DNA from 4 places in the Pseudomonas sp. H1_G08 genome. Region 3 is predicted to be linked to each of the others. Evidence: predicted binding sites of a transcription regulator. Region 3 holds the regulator's gene; each other region holds the start of a gene.

The links. Region 3 encodes sigma-54, which starts transcription at its own class of promoters, with help from an activator protein. Its sites were predicted from a motif close to ANTGGCATNNANNTTGCTNT; they were not measured.
Positions count from the first base shown of each region.
Region 1: a site for sigma-54 is predicted at 2,837-2,856, ahead of glnK (P-II family nitrogen regulator). Genes of this name have one in related genera too.
Region 2: a site for sigma-54 is predicted at 2,548-2,567, ahead of AB4N85_RS03875 (circularly permuted type 2 ATP-grasp protein). Genes of this name have one in related genera too.
Region 4: a site for sigma-54 is predicted at 1,454-1,473, ahead of glnA (type I glutamate--ammonia ligase). Genes of this name have one in related genera too.

Region 1 covers NZ_CP162822.1:4,558,398-4,563,741, reverse strand. The annotation lists gene AB4N85_RS20815 (YifB family Mg chelatase-like AAA ATPase) at 1-1,133, opposite strand, end outside; gene AB4N85_RS20810 (hypothetical protein) at 1,306-1,476, opposite strand; gene AB4N85_RS20805 (GNAT family protein) at 1,511-1,732, opposite strand; gene AB4N85_RS20800 (HigA family addiction module antitoxin) at 1,905-2,174, shown strand; gene AB4N85_RS20795 (accessory factor UbiK family protein) at 2,385-2,645, opposite strand; gene glnK (P-II family nitrogen regulator) at 3,040-3,378, shown strand; gene AB4N85_RS20785 (ammonium transporter) at 3,416-4,753, shown strand; gene AB4N85_RS20780 (secondary thiamine-phosphate synthase enzyme YjbQ) at 4,969-5,344, shown strand, end outside.
Region 2 covers NZ_CP162822.1:830,234-835,577, reverse strand. The annotation lists gene AB4N85_RS03885 (transglutaminase family protein) at 1-145, opposite strand, end outside; gene AB4N85_RS03880 (alpha-E domain-containing protein) at 142-1,092, opposite strand; gene AB4N85_RS03875 (circularly permuted type 2 ATP-grasp protein) at 1,105-2,514, opposite strand; gene AB4N85_RS03870 (ribonuclease E inhibitor RraB) at 2,992-3,339, opposite strand; gene AB4N85_RS03865 (hypothetical protein) at 3,549-3,782, opposite strand; gene speE (polyamine aminopropyltransferase) at 3,970-4,845, opposite strand; gene AB4N85_RS03855 (PLDc N-terminal domain-containing protein) at 5,087-5,278, opposite strand.
Region 3 covers NZ_CP162822.1:5,776,109-5,781,452, reverse strand. The annotation lists gene AB4N85_RS26045 (KdsC family phosphatase) at 1-442, shown strand, start outside; gene lptC (LPS export ABC transporter periplasmic protein LptC) at 451-1,023, shown strand; gene lptA (lipopolysaccharide transport periplasmic protein LptA) at 1,010-1,555, shown strand; gene lptB (LPS export ABC transporter ATP-binding protein) at 1,555-2,280, shown strand; gene AB4N85_RS26025 (RNA polymerase factor sigma-54) at 2,447-3,937, shown strand; gene hpf (ribosome hibernation-promoting factor, HPF/YfiA family) at 4,011-4,319, shown strand; gene ptsN (PTS IIA-like nitrogen regulatory protein PtsN) at 4,331-4,795, shown strand; gene rapZ (RNase adapter RapZ) at 4,798-5,344, shown strand, end outside.
Region 4 covers NZ_CP162822.1:5,173,288-5,178,631, reverse strand. The annotation lists gene thiI (tRNA uracil 4-sulfurtransferase ThiI) at 1-1,239, opposite strand, end outside; gene glnA (type I glutamate--ammonia ligase) at 1,567-2,973, shown strand; gene AB4N85_RS23535 (DUF4124 domain-containing protein) at 3,250-3,762, shown strand; gene AB4N85_RS23530 (DUF4124 domain-containing protein) at 3,759-4,382, shown strand; gene glnL (nitrogen regulation protein NR(II)) at 4,613-5,344, shown strand, end outside.

The sequences.
Region 1 (5,344 bases), 1.2 Mb from region 3:
AGCAGCGGCCCTGACAGCTTGTTGCGATAGCGCTGGACCATGTCCGGTGTGCACGAGCATTTGCCGCTGGGTTCGCCAAGATATCCACAGGGACATGGATTCATCGCTGCCACCAATTGAAATCGCGCGGGGAAACGTACGCGATCCTTGGCCCGGGCGATGACGATATGCCCGGACTCCAACGGCTCGCGCAGCACTTCCAGAACCTTGCGATCAAACTCCGGCAACTCATCGAGAAACAGTACGCCATGGTGGGCGAGGGTGATTTCGCCGGGTTGCGGTTTCGAGCTGCCACCGACCAATGCCGGCCCGGACGCCGAATGGTGCGGTTGCCTGAACGGCCGCTGCGGCCAGTGAGTCAAGGGAACCCCGCTGGCGACCGATTGAATCGCTGCCACTTCCAGCGCCTCGCATTCGGATAGCGGCGGCAGTAATCCTGGCAGACGACTGGCCAGCAGCGTCTTGCCGGTTCCCGGAGGCCCGCTGAACAACAAGTTGTGCGCCCCCGCTGCGGCAATCAGCAATGCGCGCTTTGCGGCTGTTTGACCCTGCACTTCGTTGAGGTCGGGATAGGGCTTGGCAGCGTGCATCAAACCGTCGGAAACGTAAGGCTCCACCGGCGTATGCCCATTGAAATGCGCCACCGCTTCCAGCAAATGATCCACCGCAAACACCTTCAACCCCGACGCCAGACACGCCTCCTCGGCATTCGCTCGAGGCACCACCAACGCCCGCCCGGCCTTGCGCGCCGCCAGTGCCGCCGGCAGCACACCACGCACCGGCCGCACGGCACCCGACAGCGCCAACTCGCCCAGACATTCCACCTCGTCCAGGGTCAGGCAGGGCACCTGCACACTCGCCGACAGAATCCCCAAGGCAATCGCCAGATCAAACCGCCCGCCATCCTTGGGCAGGTCCGCCGGCGCCAGATTCAAGGTGATCCGCCGCGCCGGAAATTGCAGTCCGGAATTGATGATCGCGCTGCGTACGCGATCCTTGCTCTCCTTCACCGCCGCTTCAGGCAGGCCGACCATGGTCAGCGACGGCAGACCGTTGGCCAGATGGACTTCGACGGTAACAGCGGGGGCTTCCACGCCAACCTGGGCGCGACTGTGGACGATGGAGAGGGACATGGTCGTTCCTTGAGTTGAATCGGGGAGCCGCTTCCTGCGGGTTTTTGAAGGGTAGTCTGGGGAGAGAGCGTTGGTCGGACAGTTTTAAGGGCGAACTTTCACTGGATGTTGCTGAAGGCACTAATCCTCAGGCATAAAAAAACCGCCTGTCAGGCGGTCATTTTTGCGGTACTCAGGTTCCACCGCCGGCAAGCCAACCATCGGGCTCCATTTCCTTGCCATAGGTCGCGGCCACTTTCAGAAAATGCCGCTGACTGGCTGAAACTCTGTCCGGCAATCCGAGTGCCTCGGTACCCGGTTTGGACACCCGTGCCGATTGGGTTTTCTGCTTCTTCTGCTTCATAAACACCTCACGTGCCGGGATGCTTGATTCGATCTTATTGGTCGTCCAATGGAAAGACAAGGCGACCGGTTGTATCAAAATAAAATCCCAGCGTTTGATAGTAAGGGATGGCGCCTGAGTCTGGCTCTTGTACTTCGATTTTCGTGCACCCCAGCTTCCGGGCGTAGAACTCTGTTGTCAGCAATGCCATCGGAGCGATCCAGCCCCGCAAGGTATTTGTCTTGCAGGTGTGTCCCTGCAAAAGGACGATTTTCATGCAGATCGTGCTTCTTCGCGGCGTTGCGTAGCACAGTCCGCACAGTTCTTCTTCGTACCAGAACGCTGCCCTAATATTTGTAGGACGCTGGCGAAAGGGGTGTGAAGATCTTGTATCCGGAGTCGGATGTTCCAGTTTGGCCACTCAACGCAGCCTCTGGAGGCGAAAAAAAATGGACCGCAGTGGTATGCGCCCGATTCTTCCGGGCGAGGTTCTGAATAAGGAATTCATGGAGCCGTTGAGCATGACCGTCATGGATCTGGCCATGCCCACGAAATGGCCCGAAAGCGAGATCGAAGAGCTTGTGAAATGCCAGCTCAGGATCTGCGCCGATCTGGCAATCAGCCTCGCCATTCAGCTCAACACTACGCCTGAGTTATGGATGAATCTTCAGTCGACTTACGATTTGCGCAGAGCCCAGCTCCGGCATGCGGGCTCATAGCGATTGCAGCATCCGCGAAGCCCTTTTCCACCATGGCCCTGCCCGGGTCGCCCAATCCTCTGCTGAACATTCAGCATCAGATAGCTTAGAAACCTGGGCTTTTTGGCGCAATCGGACGGCGGTCATTAAGGTTGTAGGACGTTGCGGGGATGGTTCAAGGGCTGAAGATCAAAAGATCGCAGCCTTCGGCAGCTCCTACAGGGACGCGAATTATTCAGCGGGCGGTGTCAGCTTCGCTTCCATCTCGGCAACCTTGGCTTCGAGGCTTTCGAGGCGGGCGCGAGTACGCGCCAGCACTACCATCTGACTATCGAACTCTTCCCGGCTGACCAGATCGAGTTTGCTGAAGGCACTTTGCAGCAGCATTTTGAACTGGCTTTCCATTTCGGCTTTCGGCAGCGGGGTGTCGCCGCTGAAGAGGCGGGAGGCGGTGCCGCTCAGGGCGTCGAGGAAGTCTTTGGGCGCGAGCATGGGAAATGTCCTGGAAACAATGGCCGGCAGTGTATCACGCAGTGTCTATAGTCAATCCCGTTGCACGGATGCACGCTTTTCGCGCAGGGGGACGGACGGTGGCGCACCGTTGTTGTGCGTATCGGCAAAAGCTTTTCTGCCCGAGCGCGTGCAACAGGGGCCAAGAGATTGAAATGCAGGGTTTTTGCCGAGCTGGCAAGGTTTCTGCTTAGTCACCCTCGACCCATGCACTGATGCAGTCGCTGTGACGAATGCAGTGCGGCAGACGAAGCGGGGAGTTTCGTCTGATGCGGTTAGCTGGCGTCAACGATGCGTTACAAAGCCAGGCACTGCGCTTAGACTTGAGACGGGTTTGTTTTCCTGGGGCAAGTCCACCAATTCGGGAGAGAGTTTCATGAAGCTAGTCACTGCCATCATCAAGCCGTTCAAGTTGGACGACGTGCGCGAGTCGCTGTCCGAAATCGGCGTGCAGGGCATTACCGTTACTGAAGTCAAAGGCTTCGGCCGGCAGAAGGGTCACACCGAGCTGTATCGCGGCGCGGAATATGTGGTCGATTTTCTGCCCAAGGTGAAAATCGACGTGGCCATCGACGACAAGGATCTGGATCGGGTTATCGAGGCGATAACCAAAGCGGCCAACACCGGCAAGATCGGTGACGGCAAGATCTTCGTGGTCAATCTGGAACAGGCGATCCGCATCCGTACCGGCGAAACCGATACCGACGCGATCTAAGCGCCGCCACAAACCCAACGCCCCAGGAGAAAACAATATGACTCTGCGTAAATTCGCAGGGCTAGGCGCCCTGTTGTCCATCGTAATGCCCGGCATCGCCATGGCGGCAGACGAAGTGGCAGCGCCAGTCCTCAATTCCGGCGACACCGCCTGGATGCTCACCTCGACAGCGCTCGTGCTGTTCATGACCATCCCCGGCCTGGCGCTGTTCTACGGCGGTATGGTTCGCTCGAAAAACATTCTTTCCGTGCTGATGCAGTGCTTCGCCATTACCGGTCTGATCAGCATCCTGTGGGTCATTTATGGCTACAGCATTGCCTTCGACACCACCGGCATGGAGCAGGGCGTCGTCAACTTCAATTCGTTCTTCGGTGGCATGGGCAAGGCGTTCCTCGCCGGTGTCACGCCTTCGAGCATCACCGGCCCGGCGGCGCTGTTCCCTGAAGCGGTGTTCATCACCTTCCAGATGACCTTCGCGATCATCACCCCGGCGCTGATCGTCGGTGCGTTCGCCGAGCGCATGAAGTTCTCCGCGATGCTGATTTTCATGGGCATCTGGTTCACGCTGGTTTATGCACCGATCGCGCACATGGTCTGGTCCGGTAACGGCGGCCTGATGTGGGACTGGGGCGTGCTCGACTTTGCTGGCGGCACCGTGGTGCACATCAACGCCGGTATCGCCGGCCTGGTCGCGTGCCTGGTACTGGGCAAGCGCAAAGGCTTCCCGACCACACCGATGGCTCCGCATAACCTCGGCTACACCCTGATGGGCGCGGCGATGCTGTGGGTTGGCTGGTTCGGCTTCAACGCTGGTTCCGCTGCTGCCGCCAACGGCACTGCCGGTATGGCCATGCTGGTTACTCAGATCGCCACCGCCGCTGCGGCACTGGGCTGGATGTTTGCCGAGTGGGTCACCCACGGCAAGCCAAGCGCACTGGGGATTGCTTCGGGCGTGGTCGCCGGTCTGGTCGCGATCACTCCGGCCGCTGGCACTGTAGGCCCGATGGGTGCACTGGTGATCGGTCTGGCCGCAGGCGTGGTGTGCTTCTTCTGCGCCACCACCCTGAAACGCAAACTCGGCTATGACGATTCCCTGGATGCCTTCGGCGTGCACGGCATCGGCGGTATCCTCGGCGCGATCCTCACTGGTGTGTTTGCCGCACCGGCACTGGGCGGCTTCGGCACCGTGACTGACATTGGCGCGCAGGTCTGGATTCAGATCAAAGGCGTCGGCTTCACGGTGATCTACACCGCGATCGTCACTTTCATCATCCTCAAGGTGCTGGACGCCGTCATGGGGCTGCGCGTAACCGAGGAAGAAGAGTCGGTCGGCCTCGATCTGGCACAACACAACGAACGCGGCTACAACCTGTAAGTACGCGCGATAAAAAAATTGCCCGGTTCGCCGGGCATTTTTTTGTCCGGGATTTGTCATTCAAGGTGCGGCTGAAAGGATTTTTCTTACGGCTTTGGTCGTCTTTACGACGAGGCTTTTTCTGCGGGCAATCGCTTACATCGCTGCAGGAATATTAGGGCCTTTGTTTTTTTTCAGAGCACGCTAGAATGCGCCCCGAACGAGCGGAGAACTGTATGTGGCAACAGACTCTGATAACCCTGCGGGCAAGGCCCCGGGGCTTTCATCTGGTGACGGACGAGTTACTCGCAGGCTTGCCTGAACTCAAGACCTGTCGGGTCGGTCTGTTGCATTTGTGGCTGCAGCACACGTCGGCATCGTTGACCATCAACGAGAACGCCGATCCGGCAGTTCGTCGCGACTTCGAACGATTTTTCAATCGTCTGATCCCACAAGGAACAGACGGCTACGAGCACAACGACGAAGGCCCGGATGATCTCCCGGCGCACTTCAAGGCCAGCGTGCTCGGTTGCCAGATCAGTCTGCCGGTTGCGGCAGGGCGGCTGGCACTGGGTACCTGGCAAGGGATTTATCTGGGCGAGCACCGTGATC
Region 2 (5,344 bases), 950 kb from region 3:
CACGCACCGGACGCGGCAGGTCGAGTTGCCAACTGAGGACATGCTGACGCTCGCTGTCGTGGGGTGTCAGGCGCAGGTACTGGATGCTCGCGCGCACCTGATCTTCGTAGTGATAGGTGGTCTCGTGGCTTATGGAAAGTCTCATGCAGCCTCCAGATAGGAACTGTGAATGGCGTTGCCCAACTGGCGCACCAGCGGGATGAATTCGGTCAGCCAGGCGTGCAGGCCTTCTTCGAGAATTTCGTTGATGCCGGTGTAACGCAGGCGCGCGTCCATTTCCGCCGCCAGGCGTTGTGCCGGGCGGCCGTTGGCGCCGGGCAGTTGCGCGAGGATCTGGTCAATCTCTTCTGTACAGGCACGCAGCGAACGCGGCACATCGGCGCGCAACAGCAGCAATTCGGCGACATGCCGGGCGCCGGGCGCGTCGCGGTAGATTTCGGTGTAGGCCTCGAATGAGGACAAGGCGCGCAGCAGCGCACTCCATTGGTAATAGGCGTGCGCCGTGCCGTCGCTGACTGCTTCGGCCTGATCGCCGGCCATTTCGTAACGGGCATCAAGCAGGCGCAGCGTGTTGTCCGCGCGCTCGATAAACGTGCCCAGACGAATAAAGCGAAACGCGTCGTTGCGCATGATCGTGCCGTAAGAGGCGCCGCGAAACAGGTGCGAACGTTCCTTGATCCATTCGCAAAACCGGCTCATGCCATAACGACTCAGGCCCTGCTCGGCGATGCCACGAATTTCCAGCCAGGTCGCGTTGATGTTTTCCCACATGTCCGCAGTGATTCGCCCGCGCACGGCATGGGCACTGGCCCGCGCAGCGCCGAGGCAGCTGTAGATGCTCGCCGGGTTGGCCGCGTCCAGTGCGAAGAAATGCAGCAGGCGCTCTGCGTGCAGGTCGCCGTGGCGTTCAAGGTAATCGTCCAAGGTGCCGGTGATCAGCAACGGCATAGCGAGTTCATGCAGGCCATCGCCGCGCCCGTCCTGCGGCATCAGCGACAGCGAATAGCTGATGTCGAGCATGCGCGCGAGATTCTCCGCACGCTCCAGGTAACGCGACATCCAGTACAGATCCGAGGCAGTTCTACTTAACATGGCAAGCTTCCTTCAATCCTCGACTACCCAGGTGTCCTTGGTCCCGCCGCCCTGGGAGGAGTTCACCACCAGGGAGCCTTCACGCAACGCGACACGGGTCAAACCGCCAGGCACCACACGGGTTTCGCGGCCGGACAGCACGAACGGACGCAAGTCGATATGGCGCGGCGCGATGCCGTTTTCGACAAAGGTCGGACAGGTCGACAGCGACAGCGTCGGCTGCGCAATGTAGGCATGGGGTTTGGCTTTGATGCGCTCGCGAAAGGCATCGATTTCCGCTGTCGTCGCGGCCGGTCCGACCAGCATCCCGTAACCGCCGGAGCCCTGGGTTTCCTTGACGACCAAATCCGCAAGATTGGCCAGCACATGGGACAGCTCGGACGGGTTGCGGCATTGCCAGGTCGGCACGTTTTTCAGGATCGGCTCTTCGTCGAGGTAAAAACGGATCATGTCGGTGACAAACGGGTAAACCGATTTATCGTCCGCGACCCCGGTGCCGATGGCATTGGCCAGCACCACGTTGCCGGAGCGATAGGACGACAGCAGCCCCGGCACACCGAGCATCGAATCCGGGTTGAATGCCAGAGGATCGAGGAATGCGTCGTCGAGGCGGCGATAGATCACGTCGACCGCTTTCGGGCCATCGGTGGTGCGCATGAACACCTTGTCGTCACGCACGAACAAATCTGCGCCTTCCACCAGTTCAACGCCCATTTCCCGCGCCAGAAACGCATGTTCGAAGAACGCGCTATTGAAGCGTCCCGGCGTCAACACCACCACGCTCGGGTTGTCGATCGGACTTGAGCTTTTCAGGGTATCAAGCAGCAGATTGGGATAGTGATCGATCGGGGCAATGCGCTGGGCGGCGAACAGTTCAGGGAACAGGCGCATCATCATCTTGCGGTCTTCGAGCATGTAGCTGACGCCACTGGGTGTGCGCAGGTTGTCTTCGAGAACGTAATAAGTGCCATCGCCATCGCGTACCAGATCGACGCCGGAGATATGCGAGTAGATGTCGCGGTGCAGATCCAGGCCCTGCATTGCCAACTGGTATTGCTCGTTGGCCAGCACCTGTTCGGCGGGAATAATCCCGGCCTTGATGATGCGCTGCTCGTGGTAGAGGTCGGCGAGAAACATGTTCAACGCCTTGACCCGCTGGATGCAGCCGCGCTCGACAATCCGCCACTCACTGGCGGGGATGCTACGGGGAATGGTATCGAACGGAATCAGGCGCTCGGTGCCCTGCTCGTCGCCATAGAGCGTGAAGGTGATCCCGGCTCGGTGGAACAGCAGATCGGCCTCGCGGCGGCGCTGCGCGAGCAGCTCGTCGGGCGTCTCGGCCAGCCAGCGGGCAAATTCCCGGTAATGCGGGCGGACCAGGCCGCCGGCATCGTACATCTCGTCAAAATAGGTGCGGATCATGCCGTACTCCTTGTCACTCCGGACATACAGGCCTTCGCAAGGCCCGTGCCATCGGCATAAACGCTTTGATTTCAATCGGTTGTAGATCCACGCCGGAGGCTGCGCACCATTCCTGTGCGGCAAATGCCCCGGCCCGATTGCCCCCGCTTCATTGCGACGCACTGCATCGCCTATCACCAGCATAGTCAGAGTTGATTTCACTGCCCGACCGCGACTGCGGATAATCCGCGCATTCGCTGCAAAACTTCCCCGGCACGCCGTCGCGAAGTAGTCAGCTCAACTGATCTGAACTGCCTTGGCAGCCCCGTCCCGACAGGACTTTATTGCACACCCGTCTTCCCTTTTAGCCACCCTCTCCGGTGGCTTTTTTTTGCCCGGGATTCTTGTTTCAGGGTTTTGCCACTGCGATGTGCAGAAGCCAGAAACGACAACGGCCGACCCGAAGGTCAGCCGTTGCCCGACAAACAATGCGCAATATCAATTCAACCGGTAACGATTGCGCACCTCCTGCTTCACGCCCCAACCCTCGATAATGCCGCCCAGCGGTTCGACCACGGCAGAAAAGCCTTGCTCGAAATCGCCGATGTCGTCATAGGTTGCGTACATCACTTTGCTCAATTCCAGCGACCAGGCGCCGTCGTCGCGCGCACTGACCTGGGCATTGATGGATTCACCGCGAAATTTGCCTGCTGCCCTGCGCGCCCGCTCCTCGTCCGGAAAAATCGCGTAGAACTCGATGGGATGAAACCGGGAAAAATCGAAACCGCCTTCTTTCATGCGGCGCAGAACGTTGCTGCTGATGTCTTCTTGATAGGCTGTGCTCATGAATCGTCCCCCTCGATTGATGGATAGACTTTCCGTATTCCCGCCCCGGGCCTTTTGGCCTAAGTACTACGGCAACGTGGTTGCGCGCGGGAAACAAGCATGTAGCTGACAAGACCAGACCTTAGCGATCCATTCGCTGATCTCGCCTGCAGAGTAGCCCCAAGAGAGCGCCGCTGCCAAGGCCTGGTTTACGAGATGACAGGAAGTGTTCAGACAGGGGTGATGCTGAGGATTTCGATGCCGTTCTGGGTCTTGAGGTTTTTCACCTCGGCATCGGTGGTGCGCCCTTGCAGGTCGTTGAGATCCAGCTGGGCGGCAACCGGAAGAAGCCGCTCCTTGATCAGCCGCGCGGCTTCATCATCGGACGGGCATTCCTCACGTTCGAAGACTTCATCAACAATTTCGCCGTGATCATCCACGAAAGTGACTTTCCACTTTTGCATCAGTGCCTCCTCGATCAACCCGTAAATGGGCTTACCTCTATCTCGACTTTTTTCCGCGAGAGTTGGTTCAAAAGGATTACAGCCGCCAACGGTGAAAATAACCATCCGATCGATAGGGCGGACTTCTGTGGCGAGGGGATTTATCCCCTCACCACAAAAGCTCCCTTGCAGAGCGCCTTCAGCGTGATCAGTCGTTGCTCGGCTTGTTGACCGCTTGCAGCACGTATTGCGGCAAGGCGAACGCGCCGATGTGGATTTCCGGATTGTAGTAACGGGTGACGATGCCGCTGCCGATGAAGCGCTGTTGCAGGGTTTCACGGCTGAGCTTGCGGTAGGCCGGGTTGGTCGAGCCCCAGGCGAAGGTCATCGAGCCGCCGATGTAGGTCGGCACGGCGGCCTGGTAGAAGTGCCAGTCCGGGAACAGGCTGCGCAGGCGACCGGCGGTGGTTTTGACTTCGTCGATCTGCATGAACGGCGTGCCGTTCTGAGTCACCAGGATGCCGCCTTCGTTCAGGCAGCGGTGGCACGCCTGGTAGAAGTTCTCCGAGAACAGCACTTCGCCCGGGCCGATCGGGTCGGTGGAGTCGGAGATGATCACGTCGAATTTTTCAGTGGTGGTGGCGACGAAACGCATGCCGTCATCGATCACCAGGTTCAGGCGCGGATCATCGTAGGCACCGGCGGAATGGTTCGGCAGGAATTCCTTGCACATGTCGACCACGGTGCCGTCGATTTCGACCATGGTGATGTGTTCGACGCCGGCGTGCTTGGTCACTTCGCGCAACATGCCGCCGTCACCGCCGCCGATGATCAGCACGCGCTTGGCAGTGCCGTGGGCGAGGATCGGCACGTGGGTGAGCATTTCGTGGTAGATGAATTCGTCGGCTTCGGTGGTCTGGATCACGCCGTCCAGCGCCATCACCCGGCCCATGCGCGGGTTCTGGAAGATCACCAGATGCTGGTGTTCGGTGCGCACTTCGTGCAGCAGTTTTTCCATGCGAAAACGCTGGCCGTAGCCTTCGTAGAGGGTTTCCAGGTACTCGCTGGTCTTGGTAACGGTCATGGTCAAGTGCTCCGATAAATGCGCGGGCGCCATCGTGGGGACGATTGCCCGGGAAAGGCGCGCATTCTACGTTGCCGAAGATGACAGGTCGAACCTCCGGTTGTTTTTTACCAGCGCAAACCAATGTGGGAGCGAGCCTGCTCGCGAAAGCGGAGTATCAGTTGCCGGTGATGGCGACTGACACAACGTCTTCGCGAGCAGGCTCGCTCCCACAGGGATGACCGTGTGATCGAAAATCAGCTCAGATCCGGACGTTACCCCGTGGCCCGGCAATAGCCCAGATGATCAGGCCCAGCACCGGCAGGAGGATAATCAGCAACACCCAGACGATTTTCATCCCGGTGGAGGCGCCGCTTTTGAGCACATTGATGATGGCCCAGATATCGAGGGCAAGGATGATCAGGCCAATCAGACCGTTGAACGTGGAACCCATGGTGTCGCTCCAGAATAGTGGCATGCACTTTTAGGATAGACGGTCGCGCGCAGGGTTCCCTTTTAT
Region 3 (5,344 bases):
GTACTTCCTCGAAGACGGCAGCGAGTTCAAGACCTTCAACACGCTCGACGGCCAGGGCATCAAGATGTTGATGAATGCCGGCGTGCAGACGGCGATCATCAGTGGTCGCAAGACCCCGGTGGTCGAGCGCCGCGCGAAAAACCTCGGCATCCCGCATCTGTTTCAGGGGCGCGAGGACAAACTGGTGGTACTCGACGGTCTGCTCGCGCAACTGGGCCTAAGCTATGAAGAAGTCGCCTATCTCGGTGACGATCTGCCAGACTTGCCGGTGATCCGCCGTGTAGGGCTGGGCATGGCGGTGGCCAACGCTGCCGATTTCGTCCGCGAACACGCCCACGGCGTTACCCGCGCCCGTGGCGGCGAAGGTGCCGCCCGCGAATTCTGCGAATTGATCCTGCGCGCCCAGGGCCGCCTCGAAGCGGCCAACGCCGCGTACCTGTGAGCCTGACCATGTTTAGCAAAAAGTTTCGCAATTTCCTGCTGTTCGGCTGCATCGCGGCGATTTTCGCTGCGGTGGGCTACTGGAACATCAGCCCTGAGCGCTTCCTCGACAAGCCGCCGGTCTCGGCCGCCGAGAATCCGATCGACTGGTACGCGACCAACACGCACACCATTCAATACCTGCCCGACGGCAAGGTGCAGTACGAGATGACCTCCGACAAGGCCGAGCACGTCAAGGCCACCGATGTCACTCTGGTAACCAAGCCTGATTTGAACATGTACCGCGGCACCGACTTCCCGTGGCACGTGACCAGCGAGCGCGGCGAAGTGAATTCGGGCGGCACCGAAGTTGAATTGATCGATTCGGTACGCGTACAGCGCACCGACGAGAAACAGCGCGGCACCCTGATCACCAGCGCCCGCATGACCGTGTTCCCGCAGCAAGAATATGCGCAGACCGCGCAACCCGTTAGAATCGAGGGCGCTGGCGGCGTATCGACTGGCGTCGGAATGAAAGCGTACCTGAAGGACAGCAGGATACACCTGCAATCGAACGTAAGAGGACAGTATGAGGCTCGTTAAAACCCTCCCTATTTTGCTCAGTCTGGGCGCAGCACTGGGAAGCGCGAGCGCCTGGTCCCTGCCGAACGATCAGCAGCAGCCTATCCGCATTCAGGCCGACGACGCCCAACTGGACGACAAGAATGGCATCGCCACCTATAAAGGTGACGTGATCATTACCCAAGGCTCGATGATCGTTAAAGGCAACACCGTGACCATGACGCGCGCGCCCAATGGCGACATCGACGTGGTGACCTCGGTAGGCAACCTGGCTTACTTCGAGCAGTTGCAGACCCAGGGCGACGCCAACCCGGTCAAGGGCTACGGCGTGACGATTCAATACCACGCCCAGCAGAACCGGGTGGTGCTGATCGACAAGGCCAAGGTTATCGACAAGGATAACAACGTCACCCAGGGCGAAAAAATCGTCTACGACACCGTGAAGAAGCTGGCCAGCGCCGGTCGCGCCACGGGCAGCAAGGTCACCGAATCGCGTCCGCGCATCGACATGGTGATCCAGCCGAAGAAGAAAACCGAAGAGAAATCCCAGTAATGGCAACTCTGAAAGCTCAGCACCTGGCCAAGGCCTATAAAAGCCGCCAGGTCGTGCGTGACGTCAGCCTGTCGATCGACAGCGGGCAGATCGTCGGCTTGCTCGGCCCGAACGGCGCCGGCAAGACTACGTGCTTCTACATGATCGTTGGCCTGGTGCAGGCAGATCAGGGCCGTGTGCTGATCGATGATCTGGACGTCAGCCACCAGCCGATGCACGGCCGCGCCAAGGCCGGTATCGGCTATCTGCCGCAAGAAGCGTCGATCTTCCGTAAACTGTCGGTCGCCGACAACATCATGGCGATCCTCGAGACCCGCCCGGAGCTGGACAAGGCCGGTCGTCGCAAGGAGCTGGAAAGCCTGCTGCAGGAATTCCACATCAGCCACATCCGCGACAACCTCGGCATGAGCCTGTCCGGCGGTGAGCGTCGCCGGGTGGAAATCGCTCGCGCCCTGGCCACTGCACCCAAGTTCATCCTGCTCGACGAACCGTTCGCCGGTGTCGACCCGATCTCGGTCGGCGACATCAAGCAGATCATCCATCACCTCAAGGCCAAGGGCATCGGCGTGCTGATCACCGACCACAACGTGCGTGAGACGCTGGATATCTGCGAAACCGCTTACATCGTCAACGACGGTCAACTGATCGCTGAAGGCGATGCCGAGACCATCCTGGCCAACGATCTGGTCAAGGAAGTGTATCTGGGTCACGAGTTCCGCCTGTAAGCGCGACAGCGCTGTATCGATTCAAGGCGCATTTATCCGCTTTAATTGTTACAGCGCTCTAGGCAAACACTTCAGTTTCAGGCATATAATTTGCTTAAGTTTGGCGCTTCGGCGCCCTGTAGTGGATGGCGCAAAGCGCCGGCGAATAAGGTGTTAAGCCCCTGCCATGAAACCATCGCTAGTCTTGAGAATGGGCCAGCAGCTGACGATGACACCGCAGCTGCAACAGGCCATCCGCCTGCTCCAATTGTCGACCCTGGACCTGCAACAGGAGATCCAGGAGGCTCTGGAATCCAATCCGATGCTCGAGCGCCAGGAAGAAGGCGACGACTTCGACAATGCCGATCCGCTGGCCGACAACGCCGAACAGAAGCCCGCCGAAATCCAGGAACCCTCCTACCAGGAAACCGCCCCGACGGTGGATAACCTCGAGGATGGCGATTGGAACGAGCGCATCCCCAACGAACTGCCAGTGGATACTGCCTGGGAAGACGTTTACCAGACCAGCGCCAGCAGCCTGCCCAGCAGCGATGACGATGAGTGGGATTTCACCACCCGCACGTCGGCCGGCGAGAGCCTGCAGAGTCATCTGCTCTGGCAACTGAACCTGGCGCCGATGTCCGACACCGATCGCCTGATCGCCGTGACCCTGATCGACTGCATCAACAATCAGGGCTATCTGGACGAAACACTCGAAGAAATTCTTGAAGCGTTCGACCCGGAACTGGACATCGAGCTCGACGAAATCGAAGCCGTCCTGCATCGCATCCAGCAATTCGAGCCCGCCGGTATCGGCGCACGCAACCTCAGCGAATGCCTGCTGCTGCAATTGCGCCAGCTGCCCGCGAAGACGCCGTGGCTGACCGAGGCCAAGCGTCTGGTCGCCGATTACATCGACCTGCTCGGCAGCCGCGATTACAGCCAGTTGATGCGGCGCATGAAGCTCAAGGAAGACGAGCTGCGTCAGGTCATCGAACTGGTGCAGAGCCTCAATCCGCGTCCCGGCTCACAGATCGAGTCGACCGAAGCCGAATACGTCATTCCCGACGTGATCGTGCGCAAGGACAACGAGCGCTGGCTGGTCGAGCTGAACCAGGAATCGGTGCCTCGCCTGCGCGTCAACGCCCAGTACGCCGGTTTTGTGAAGCGTGCCGACACCAGCGCCGACAACACTTTCATGCGCAACCAGTTGCAGGAGGCCCGCTGGTTCATCAAGAGCCTGCAGAGCCGCAACGAAACCCTGATGAAAGTGGCCACGCAGATCGTCGAACATCAGCGCGGCTTCCTCGAGTACGGCGACGAAGCAATGAAGCCGTTGGTATTGCATGACATCGCCGAAGCGGTCGGCATGCACGAATCGACGATTTCCCGGGTGACCACACAAAAATTCATGCATACCCCGCGCGGTATTTATGAGCTGAAATACTTTTTCTCCAGCCACGTCAGCACCTCCGAAGGCGGCGAATGCTCGTCCACGGCGATCCGCGCGATCATCAAGAAACTGGTCGCTGCGGAAAATCAGAAAAAGCCGTTGAGTGACAGCAAGATCGCTGGTTTACTGGAGGCACAAGGCATTCAGGTGGCTCGCCGCACCGTCGCCAAGTACCGCGAATCCCTCGGAATCGCGCCTTCGAGCGAACGCAAGCGGTTGATGTAAGCCACGTTACAGCGTTCCAGTGGCAGGCTTTTCGGCCTGCCGCTTTATGCACTGGCAACGAAGGAGAAGCTGTATGCAAGTCAACATCAGTGGACACCAACTGGAAGTGACCCAACCTCTGCGTTCCTACATCGAGGAAAAACTCCAGCGACTGGAGCGACATTTCGACAAGATCACCAACGTGCAGGTCACGATGTGCGTCGAAAAGCTGAAACAGAAGATCGAAGCCACCTTGCATATTCCCGGCAGTGAAGTGGTCGCAAACGCAGAAGATACCGACATGTACGCTGCGATCGACTCACTTACCGACAAGCTGGATCGCCAACTCAAAAAGCATAAGGAAAAGACCCAGAGCCTCCTCCAGGGCGCGACCGGTCGTTAACACCCCTATCCATGATCCGACTTGAAACCATCCTGACCCCCGGCCGTTCCCAAGTGAACGCGCCGGGCGGCAGCAAGAAAAAAGCCCTCGAACAGATTGCCAACCTGATCCACCGCGAAGTGCCGGATCTGGCGATGCAGGATGTCTTCGAGGCGCTGATCGCCCGTGAAAAACTCGGCTCCACCGGTTTTGGCAACGGCATCGCCATTCCCCACTGCCGCCTCAAGGGCTGCGCGGGGCCAGTGAGCGCCCTGCTGCACCTCGAAGCCCCGATCGATTTCGACGCCATCGACGGCGCTCCGGTGGACCTGTTGTTCGTACTGCTGGTCCCGGAAGCCGCAACCGACGCGCATCTGGAGTTGTTGCGCCAGATCGCCAGCATGCTCGACCGCAAGGAAGTGCGCGACAAGCTACGCAGCGCTCCGAGCAATGAAGCCTTGTACCAGGTTGTACTGGACGAGCAGAACGGGCACTAATCATGCGTTTGATCATTGTCAGTGGCCGTTCGGGCTCGGGTAAAAGTACCGCCCTGAATGTCCTTGAGGACAACGGCTACTACTGCATCGACAATCTGCCGGCCGGTTTGCTGCCGGAACTGGCCGAGCGGGCGCTGATTCACACAGAACTGGCGCAGCCGCTGGTCGCCGTGTCGATCGATGCGCGCAACCTGCCCAGCCATCTGTCACGTTTCCCTGAGTTGCTCGAAGACGTGCGTGCCAAGCATATCAAGTGCGATGTGCTGTACCTGGACGCCGATGAAGAAACCCTGCTCAAGCGTTTTTCCGAGACCCGTCGTCGTCACCCGCTGAGCAACGCAAATCGCTCACTGGCCGAGGCGATTCACGATGAAACCGCCCTGCTTGGTCCGATCGCCGATCTGGCCGACCTGAAAATCAACACCACCAGCCTGAATCTGTATCAACTGCGCGACACCATCAAGTTGCGCCTGTTGAATCAACCGGAGCCCGGTACGGCGTTTCTGGTCGAGTCGTTCGGCTTCAAGCGCGGCATGCCGGTCGACGCCG
Region 4 (5,344 bases), 600 kb from region 3:
GTCGATGACGATCTGACCGGCCAGCGCTTCGCTGACTTCTTCAATTTGCAAATCCTGGCCCAACTCGTCGATTACCCGATCGATCGGCACCAGTTTGGCGTTGGCGAGCGCGCGCTCGAGTACCGCCATGTCGAATTCTTTCTCTTCGTGCTCAACCCGGCCACGCTTGGCGGCGGTCTTGGGGTTGACCGAAATCACGCCGCAGTATTCCGGCATGTGCCGGGCGAAATCGGCGGTGCCGATCTCGTTGGCGGTGTCGATGATGTCCTGCTTGTGCGCGACGATCAGCGGCCGCAGCACCAGTTTGTCGGTCACGCAGTCGATCACCGACAGGTTCGGCAGCGTCTGGCTCGACACCTGGGAGATCGCTTCACCGGTCACCAGTGCATCGATGTGCAGGCGTTCGGCGATCTCGGACGAGGCGCGCAACATCATACGCTTCAAAACCACGCCCATATGACTGTTATCGACTTTGCCGAGAATTTCGCCCAGCACTTCCTCGAACGGCACACTGACAAATAGCACGCGTTGCGAGCTGCCGTACTTCTTCCAGATGAAGTGCGCGACTTCCATCACGCCCAATTCGTGGGCACGCCCGCCGAGATTGAAGAAGCAGAAGTGCGCCATCAGGCCGCGACGCATGATCTGATAAGCCGCCACGGTCGAATCGAAGCCGCCGGACATCAATACCAGCGTCTGCTCCAACGCGCCGAGCGGGTAGCCGCCGATGCCGTTGTGCTGGCTGTGAATCACGAACAACCGTTTGTCGCGAACTTCGATACGGACTTCGATTTGCGGTGCTTTAAGGTCGATTCCGGCCGCACCGCACTCGCGACGCAGCTTGCTGCCGACGTATTTTTCCACGTCCATCGAGCTGAAGGCATGCTTGCCTGCGCGCTTGCAGCGCACCGAGAAAATCTTCCCGGCCAGTGCATCGCCGTAGTGCTGTTTGCACTTTTCGGTGATGTCGTCGAAGTCGCCCAGCGGGTACTCGTCGATCTGCAGAAAATGCGCGATACCCGGCATGCAGGTCAGGCGTTCGCCCATCTCTTTCAAGGCTTTGGGGTCAGTAACGCGGGTTTCCAGCTCGAGATTGTCCCACACGCCGTTCACCACCACGGCCGGGTCCAGGTCACGGAGCACGGTGCGGATGTTCTTGGCCAACTGGCGGATGAATTTCGTCCGGACAGGTCGGCTTTTGATGGTGATCTCGGGGAAGACTTTTACGATAAGTTTCATGAAAACAGCGCGCGAACGGCCAGCCGAAAAAGGGGGGCGCGGATTATAGCGGAAATTGCTCAAGGTTTAACCAGTTAATGTGCAGAAGGTTTTGCTTGCACCAAAACAGGTCATTTCTGAATTTAAACGCAACATTAAGGGGCGGGATTTGTCGATTCAGTACCTCGCACGCCTTAATAAGCGTGAATTTGGGGCAAAAAACCCATGCTGGGGCACTGGCATGCAATTTGCTCCCTTGTGAGGCAGGTTGCCTTGGCAGAGTATTCGCGCCGGCATCACCATTATTAAGGGCATCCACTACCCGCCCTAATTCACCCGGAGGACACTATGTCGAAGTCGGTTCAACTCATCAAAGATCATGACGTCAAGTGGATTGATCTGCGCTTCACGGACACCAAAGGCACTCAGCACCACGTGACCATGCCGGCTCGCGATGCGCTGGATGACGACTTCTTCGAAGTCGGCAAGATGTTCGACGGTTCCTCCATCTCCGGCTGGAAAGGCATCGAAGCCTCCGACATGATCCTGATGCCGGTCGACGAAACTGCCGTGCTCGATCCGTTCACCGAAGACCCAACCCTGATTCTGGTGTGCGACATCATCGAGCCTTCGAGCATGCAGGGCTACGATCGCGACCCACGTGCGATCGCCAAGCGCGCCGAAGAGCACCTGAAAGCCACCGGTATCGGTGACACCGTATTCGCCGGTCCGGAGCCTGAGTTCTTCATCTTTGACTCGGTGAAATTCAAGTCGGACATCTCCGGCTCGATGTTCAAGATCTACTCCGAGCAAGGTTCGTGGATGTCCGACCAGGACATCGAGGGCGGCAACAAGGGTCACCGTCCAGGCGTGAAAGGCGGCTACTTCCCGGTTCCACCGTTCGACCACGACCACGAAATCCGTACCGCCATGTGCAACGCACTGGAAGAAATGGGTCAGTCGGTTGAAGTTCACCACCACGAAGTGGCAACTGCCGGCCAGAACGAAATCGGCGTCAAGTTCAACACCCTGGTGAAGAAAGCTGACGAAGTTCAGACCCTGAAATACGTTGTGCACAACGTTGCTGACGCTTACGGCCGCACCGCGACCTTCATGCCGAAGCCACTGTACGGCGACAACGGTTCGGGCATGCACGTACACATGTCGATCTGGAAAGATGGCAAGAACACCTTCGCAGGTGAAGGCTATGCCGGCCTGTCCGATACCGCTCTGTACTTCATCGGCGGCATCATCAAGCACGGTAAGGCCCTGAACGGCTTCACCAACCCGGCGACCAACTCGTACAAGCGTCTGGTGCCAGGCTTCGAAGCTCCGGTAATGCTGGCCTACTCGGCTCGCAACCGTTCCGCTTCGATCCGTATTCCTTACGTGTCGAGCCCGAAAGCCCGCCGTATCGAAGCACGCTTCCCGGATCCGGCTGCCAACCCGTACCTGGCCTTCGCAGCACTGCTGATGGCCGGTCTGGACGGTATCCAGAACAAGATCCACCCAGGCGATGCCGCCGACAAGAACCTGTACGACCTGCCGCCTGAAGAGGCGAAAGAGATCCCACAGGTTTGCGGCAGCCTGAAAGAAGCCCTGGAAGAGCTGGACAAGGGCCGCGCGTTCCTGACCAAGGGCGGCGTGTTCTCCGATGACTTCATCGACGCTTACATCGCGCTGAAATCGGAAGAAGAAATCAAGGTTCGCACCTTCGTGCACCCACTGGAATATGAGCTGTACTACAGCTGCTGATCCGGTAGCGCTGCGTAAGCGGCGTGACAAAAGAGGCCTCCTTCGGGAGGCCTTTTTTATTGCCCGGCACAGTTCATTTACCCTGTGGGAGCGAGCCTGCTCGCGAAAGCGGTGGGTCATTGAAGATGATGGTGACTGATGCGACGCCTTCGCGAGCAGGCTCGCTCCCACAGGGGATCCATGGTGTCTGAATGATCTTTGGATGTGTCGCCAGTTGGGCCAACCGCCGCACCTGTCCTATGCTGCTACCCATCGCTTCCAACCCCGGTCGATTTCATGGGTCGCACGTTTCTCTACATTCTGCTGCTGATCGCTCTGCCCGCCGCCGGGCAGATCTACAAGTACACCGACGCCAACGGCAACACGGCGTACAGCAATCAGCCGCCGGACGGCGTGCAGGCGCAACCGGTCGAGCTGCCGCCGCTCAATCGGGTCGAGCCGCAAGCACCGAGCGCGCCGCAATCACCCACCGCAGAACAACCGCAACCACCGCGCAACGCCTATGAAATCCTCGAACTCGCCGGTCTGCCCACTGACGAGGCGCTGCGCGCCAACAACGGCACCTTTACGGTCAATGTCCTGATCAAACCGCGCCTGCAATCGCCGCATCAACTGAGACTGGTGCTGGACGACGAGCCCTATGGCCAGCCGAGCAACGTACCGGTTTTGCAGTTGGTGAACATCGATCGCGGCGAGCATCGCCTGGCCGTGCAGGTGATCGACGGCCAGACCGTCATTCAGCAGAGCCCGCCAGCCGTCTTCACCGTGCAACGGGTGCATAGACCATGATCCGCGCGGGGCTGGTACTCGTTCTGGCGCTGATGTCGACGTACACCTTGGCGGAGGTCTTTACCTATGTCGACGCGCAGGGCAACCGCGTCTATACCGACCAGCCACGCGCCAACGCCAAGCGAGTGCCGATCGCGACGAGCAATCGCATGGCTGTCCCTGCCAACACCGCAGCGCCGATCACCACAGCGAAAAAATCCGCCGAACCAGCGCCCTTTCACTACGACATGCTGCGCATTCTGATCCCGGAGCCCGATGCCACTCTGCGCAGCAGCGCCGGCGAGCTGATCGTCAGCGTCACCAGCGAGCCCGGCCTGCAAAGCGGCCATCGTTATCGCCTGCTGCTGGATGGCAAGGCCACTGGCGAGCCCGGCGTCAGCCCGGTATTTGCGCTGAGCAATATCGATCGCGGCAGCCACAGCCTTTCGATCGAAATCCTCGACGCCGCCGGGCGTACCGTGGAACGCACCGCCAATCAGCCGTTCCACATGCTGCGCATTTCCCTCGCGCAGAAACGTCAGGTCAAACCCTGCGTTGCCGACGACTATGGCGTGCGCCCGGAATGTCCGCTCAAGGACAAACCTGAAGAGCCGAAAAATCCATTCCTGCGCTTCTTTTAACCTCCGCCAGCCGCGCGCACTCTATTGGTGCACTAAACTGCATCTCGCCCACAACCCAACCCATTTTGGTTCGAAACTTCCCGTTTGAGCTGGCTTCGTGCCATACAAACGCGCGTCAAACGCCTGTTTCAGGGGTTAAACGCTTCTTTTCGGAGCCTTGGTTTGGTTTTTGCATTTTCCCGACATCAGCGCTTTGTTCTCGCGCACGCCTTGCTCCAAAAGGGGTCCAGATGACCATAAGCGACGCTATTCACCGTTTGCTGCTCGACAACCTGACCACGGCGACCATCCTGCTCGACGCCGAATTGCGCCTGGAGTACATGAACCCGGCGGCGGAGATGCTGTTGGCCGTCAGCGGTCAGCGCAGCCACGGCCAGTTCATCAGCGAGCTGTTCACCGAATCCCCCGAGGCGCTCAATTCCCTGCGTCAGGCGGTGGAGCAGGCGCACCCGTTCACCAAGCGTGAAGCGATGCTCACCGCCCTCACCGGCCAGACGCTGACCGTGGATTACGCGGTCACGCCAATCCTCAGCAACGGCGAGACTTTGCTTTTGCTTGAAGTGCACCCGCGTGATCGCCTGTTGCGCATCACCAAGGAAGAGGCGCAGCTGTCCAAGCAGGAAACCAGCAAGATGCTGGTGCGCGGCCTCGCCCATGAGATCAAGAACCCCCTCGGCGGCATCCGGGGCGCAGCGCAATTGCTCGCCCGCGAACTGCCGGAGGAAAGCCTGCGCGATTACACCAATGTGATCATCGAAGAGGCCGACCGCCTGCGCAATCTGGTCGATCGCATGCTCGGCTCGAACAAACTGCCGTCGCTGGCCATGTGCAACGTCCACGAAGTGCTCGAACGCGTCTGCCATCTGGTCGAAGCCGAAAGCCAGGGCTGCATCACCCTGGTGCGTGATTACGACCCGAGCATTCCCGACGTCCTGATCGACCGCGAGCAAATGATTCAGGCG